2 regions of the Viridibacillus sp. FSL R5-0888 genome follow, and region 1 is predicted to be linked to the other one. Evidence: riboswitches for the same ligand, from Rfam matches in the RefSeq annotation. Region 1 holds a riboswitch; the other holds the start of a gene.
What was found. Region 1 has a riboswitch for cobalamin ahead of MKY02_RS11260 (Ig-like domain-containing protein). Riboswitches for the same ligand answer to the same signal wherever they lie in the genome.
Positions count from the first base shown of each region.

Region 2: linked by a shared signal. The riboswitch ahead of metE (5-methyltetrahydropteroyltriglutamate--homocysteine S-methyltransferase) and the one ahead of MKY02_RS11260 (Ig-like domain-containing protein) in region 1 are both predicted to bind cobalamin.

Region 1 covers NZ_JBBPAU010000001.1:2,264,072-2,267,189, forward strand. The annotation lists gene MKY02_RS11255 (DUF4430 domain-containing protein) at 1-90, opposite strand, end outside; gene MKY02_RS11260 (Ig-like domain-containing protein) at 165-1,736, opposite strand; cobalamin riboswitch at 1,925-2,117, opposite strand; gene MKY02_RS11265 (hypothetical protein) at 2,278-2,436, opposite strand; gene panF (sodium/pantothenate symporter) at 2,587-3,118, opposite strand, start outside.
Region 2 covers NZ_JBBPAU010000001.1:891,954-895,071, reverse strand. The annotation lists gene metE (5-methyltetrahydropteroyltriglutamate--homocysteine S-methyltransferase) at 1-2,219, opposite strand, end outside; cobalamin riboswitch at 2,425-2,614, opposite strand; gene MKY02_RS04475 (hypothetical protein) at 2,751-2,981, opposite strand.

The DNA.
Region 1 (3,118 bases):
ATTATATTCTTCAACTGATTGAATCTTACAGCCAGTGATAATGATCAATGAGAGAATCATCATTAGCCATAACGGTATTAATTTTTTCATATATCGCACCTCTTCTTATAGATGGGAATAGGGTGCTGGAGATAAACTCCAACACCCTTCCTAGATCTTTCAAGTTATTTCGTTTTAACCGTTACTTTTGTCGCGTTACTTTTGTTACCAGCCTTGTCTTTGGCATAGACTGTTAATTTAGTATTAGCTCTTTGATTTTTAATTTTAACAGTAAATTGCCCCTTACTATTTACAGTACCTTTACCGATAGACGTTTTACCTTTTAGTACATACACTTTTGCATCTTTTTCAGCTGTACCAGTCACTTTATTAGTCGACTTTGTTACTTTTTTAACTGATGGTGCTTTAGGAGCCGTTTTATCAGCTACTTTTAATGTGAATGCTTTGCTCTTATTTTTAGATGCATCTGTAACATAAATTTTCAATGTTGAATTAGCTTTTTGCTTTTTGATTGTTAAAGAGTATGTGCCTTTTGTAGATGCAGTAGTTGATGCTAGTAGCTTAGAGCCGTTATAAATCGTAACTTTCGCTCCTGCTTCAGCTTTGCCTTTAACAATTGTTGTTTGATCACTAACTTTATTAGCTGTTGCTACTTCAGGTGCTGTAATGTCAAATTTAAGTGACTCTGCAGCATCAGACATATCATAAATACGGTTTTTGCCTTTTACAAAGCGGTCATATGCAGCAAGTGCACGTAATCCTTGATCTGAAGACATTAAGTTTGGAATTTTAAGTGATAAACCGCTTTTTAATCCACCTGTAGCACTATCTACAAAACTTACTAGGTTAGAAACAGCCCAGTTACCATTACCTTTGACGAAACGTGGATCCGTCTTTGGATTTGTTTGATTAGACGTTAAATTGATGATGAATTGAGATACCGTTTCAGGGCTGTCACCTTTTGCCCACTCTGAGTAGAAACCACCTTGTTCACCTAGTTCTTTACCTAAATAATCATTTGCTTTTTCAACTGCTGCTTTTACCTTGTCATCCTTTGTATAAGGTGCTAAAGCCGTAGCCGTCATTGATGTTGAATCTTTATCAGATCCATAATCTAGAGCCCACGCAAATGATCCATCTTCAAATTGATCTTTTACTAAATCATTTACTAATTTAGTTCTTGTAATCTCTGCATATTTCGATTCCGTTGATAAATCATAATTTTTCGTATCAATAGCATTTAAGAAATGAAATTTATTCCCATTAGTTAATTTTTCTGCTTTTTCTGTAGCTAAATATGTATCATACATAGACTTAACTAAATCATATCCCCCAATATTACGTGGATCTTTGTTGATTGCTGTTAGTGCAATAATGACTTTTGAATATTTACCAACGTCTTCAGAGATTTTGCCATCTTTACTTTTAACCTCTTTGACTAGATTATTGTAATAAGTTTCATAGTATTTAGATGGAACTGGTACGCTAGCACGAGCGAAATCAGTTACGTAGTCTTCATCACCAAATGATGGATTCGGCACTTGTTGTAGTAAAAATGCCGCTGTTGAATTTAGAACGTTTTTATAACTGACATCTTTCGCTGGTACTTGAACTGTCGCTGACGTATTTTCTGCAGCGGTTACTGTCGACAATTGTCCTGGTAGTTGTGAAAACGCTAATAAACTTGCCATACCGATTGGTGCTGCCCATTTTCTTACCCATTTACTTTTGTACATGTTGAAATCCCCCATATCTTTTTGTGAATTATTAGTAGTTTTCACTTCAAAAGGATACAAAAAAATGTAAAAGGGCAAAAAAATATCCCTTTACACAATGCAAAGAGATTTTGGACGGCGAAATGCCAGAAAAATGTACAGTTATATACAAAAAGGCCTTCGATGCTCCAAATCTCCCCCTCGAAGATTGAAACTACATTATAAAAGCAGGTCTCCTGGCTTGTGTATCTATTTACTCTTGTTCCTTCCCAGCGCATTATACATGCACCAGTGGTTTGCAACAATTTCATCCTCACTTACAGTAGCGGGGCTGCATCGGATTTACACCGATTTCCCTTTTAGCTTATGATCAACATAAGCACTCTTATAAGAACTATTTAATTGTCTATTAATCTAAAGTATTTCATAAAAGTTTTAGAATGTAAATTAATATTTTTTATTGTATTAAAATTCAGACTTTTTCGTATTAAAACAATAAAAACATAATAAAACCCTACCTGTTTTTAGCAAAGGGTAGGGTTTTTATAAAATTACTATGGCATCAGACTTCGTAATCATCGCTTCCCTTCGTATGTTGATTGAATGCGTTTAACTGCTCTACTGTTAAGTTTCTCACGTAAAGATAAAAATTCATCGACTCCATACCATAATTTTCACAAGCTAGACAATACGTTTCATAACCTTCTCTATACATTTCCATGTGGATACCCTCCTGTTATATAACAAATTAATTATTTTTTATTACTATATAACAGTCAGAGTTATCTGTCAATTGATTCATCAAAAAATATTTACCGTTTTTTCAACATAAAAACACCAAACTTTTTAATTGAAAGTTTGGTGTTTTATATTAAATAATCGATGTCCCAGTCTTAACTTTGTCCTTCGTAACAAGACTTACTACAACAAATGCTACTAAAGATAAGATAATCGGCAACGTAACCGTATGCATACCTAATACACTTGGCATTATTTGATCAATGTAGATATAAGATGAAATCCCGATAATCATCGATGCAATTGCACCGTATTTGTTTCCTGTTTTCCAGTAGAGACCAAATACAACCGGCCATAAGAATACAGATTCCAATCCACCGAAAGCAAATAAGTTCAGCCAAATAAGTAAATCTGGTGGACGTAGAGCTACTAGTACCACTGCTATCCCAATAACTGTAGTCACATAGAAACTTGCTTTTTTAATCTGTGCATCTGATGCAGTTGGTTTTATATAGTTTAAGTAAATATCCTTTACCACAGTTGAACTTACTAAAATAAGTAAAGCATTGACGGTAGACATAATGGCCGCCATTGGAGCAGCTAGAACAATTCCTGCTAAATAAGGGGGTAATACTTTTAGCGTTAGTAAAGGCATCACTTTATCG
Region 2 (3,118 bases), 1.4 Mb from region 1:
GCTAAAGTTTCATCGGTTTTTCGTGTTTTTAAACCACAATCCGGATTAATCCAGCACTGTTCTGGTGAGATAACTTCAAGACTGTCATTTACTACAGCAACCATTTCATCTATTTCAGGAATTCTTGGACTATGAATATCGTACACACCTAAACCAATACTATTTGTATATGTTGCATTTTTGAAAGCCCCAATAATTTCACCGTGACTTTTCGATGTTTCAATTGAAATAACATCCGCATCAAGCGCATGGATTGGTTCAATAAAATCATTAAATTCACAATAGCACATATGCGTATGAATTTGCGTCTCATCTTCAACTCCTGATGTAGCTAATTTAAAGGCATCCACTGACCAGTCCAAATAAGCATCATGTTTTGAGGACTTTAATGGTAAACCCTCTCTAAGTGCAGGTTCGTCGACTTGAATAATACGAATACCAGCAGTCTCTAATGCTTCAATTTCCTGACGTAGTGCCAAGGCAATTTGTTGAGCTACAATACTACGTGGAACATCATCACGAACAAATGACCAATTTAAAATCGTAATTGGCCCTGTCAACATACCTTTAACAGGTTTAGTTGTTAACGATTGTGCGTACACTGTTTCATCGAGCGTCATTGGTTTTTCCCACTTAACATCTCCATAAATAATTGGTGGTTTAACGCAACGTGATCCATATGAAACGACCCATGCTTTTTCTGTAAATGCAAATCCAACAAGCTTTTCTCCAAAGTATTCAACCATATCTGTTCTTTCAAATTCACCATGAACTAAAACATCAAGTTCTAGTTCTTCTTGGTACGTAATCCATTTATTTATTTCTTTTTTTATGAAATCATCATGTTGTTCCTTATCAATTAGTCCTTTTTTCAACTGTGAACGATTGCGCTTCACTTCAGCTGTTTGCGGAAAGCTACCAATTGTTGTTGTCGGAAAGTCTGGTAATTGTAAAATCTTTTGCTGACGATCTTTTCGAATAGCATATGATGATTGACGAGTTATTTGAATTTCACTCAACCTTTTAATATTCTTCTGGACTTCTCCTTGTTGACGTACTGAGCTGCTATTTAGCAATTCTCTAGTTAATCTGTTTTGTTCGAAGGCCTCTTGATCCGCACGATTATTTGTCAAAGCGTTTTTCAAAATAGCCAACTCTTGTAACTTTTCATTAGCAAATGCTAAGTTTTCATATAACTCTTTTGATAATTTCGTTTCTGCTGTTAGACTTACTGGCACATGCATTAGGCTACATGATGGCTGAATCCACAGATGATTAGGGGAAACTAAACTTTCTAATTCAATTAGCATTTCAGATGATTGTTGTAAAGGAGTAATCCAAATGTCACGACCATTAATAATTCCCGCTGCTAGAACCTTATCTTTTGGAAATCCAATTTTTTTGATATTAGAAATATTCTCTTCTAGACCATGTACAAAGTCTAGCCCGATGCCTTCTACAGGTAATTTAATCAATTCTTCATACCATTCTACTGACTCGAAATATGTTTGCAGCAGCAATTTACTAGAGTAATTTACAGTGTTTAGTTGTTCATATATTTCTGAGATTAGTTCCATATCATCCTTAGATAAAGAAGTTGATAGAATCGGTTCTTCTATTTGAATCCATTTTGCACCTGCTGCAGAAAGTTCACTCAATAGTTGACTATAGACTTTGATTAACTGAAGTAAATATGACGGCTTATTCAGCGTTGCAACTTCTTTTGTTAAAAAATAAAATGTCCCTGGGCCTATAATTGTAGGCTTTAGCTCTGTATTAAAGTTTTCCTTCGCTTCTAAATAATAGCGCAATGGTTTATTGTTCAATAATTTTAAAGTTTGTCCTTCATACTCAGGTACAATATAGTGATAGTTCGTATTAAACCACTTTGTCATTTCACTTGCAGGAGCAGATTGATTTCCACGTGCCATAGCGTAGTAAGTTTCTAGAGATACTAAATCTGAATTCCATTTATAACGTGCAGGAATAATTCCAAACATTGCTGCTAAATCTAACATACGATCGTAGTATGTAAAATCACCTACGGTTACTAAGTCAATCTTTGCATCTAGCTGAACTTGAATATTTGCTAATCTATACTCTTTCATCTGAGCTTCGAATTGTTGTTCACTTATTTCTTTTGACCAAAAAGCTTCGATAGTTTTTTTCCATTCACGATTAGGCCCGATATATGGATATCCAATAACTGTACTTTTCATCTTTCAATCCTCCAATTCAATAAAAAACCACCAATTAATGAAAAACATTAAAAGGTGGTTGATGATTTTTAATATAGTAAATATCGAAAAAAATCAGGAATAATAAAAAATGACACACTATTCCCTTTCAAATTCGCTTATCGTACTAGGATATAATAATCCTTGAAAAAATCTCTCTAACACCTCCTATCCGCGTAGGTTTTTTGGTGTGTACTAAACTAAGGCAGGTCTCCTGGCTTGTCATCATCGCTTACTTTTCCTTCCCATCACAAATCTAACAGTGGATTTTAAAGTTTGCTCCAACATACAGTTGCGGGACAGCATCGGATTCTAACCGATTTCCCTTTTAAGCGACTATCTATTTAAGATAGCGCACCTTAGCCTACACGATATTCAATTGTTCACTTACTATAACACACAAACTATAAATTGTTCAGTATATTCTAAATATAAAAATAATTATATTTTATATGATTACCAAACCGTTAAATACAGTTTTTTTAGTATAATTATTAGTTACACTTTCATCTTTTAATCAATACTAGCTTCAATCAAATCATGTGGGTAATATACAAGTTCGTTATATACACTTGTATAAGCCTTTTCTAGCTTTCCTAATTCTTCTTCAATATTTTCAATTTCACAATTTTCAATGGAGCTTTCAATCACGTTCTTCGCCTGTAATAAAGTACAAACTGTATCTGTTACTTGTGAGAGCATCACCATCGATTTTAACTGTAATTTAAACTCTTCAATATTCATTCATATTCCCCTTATCTGTTCAATAAAAAAACACCTTTTATCAATTAATAAAAGATGTTTTTATGATTAATTAATATGTTCCCTGTTTCGACAATACATACTAGAATAAACGTTTCTAAACAGAAAAACAGAAGTTT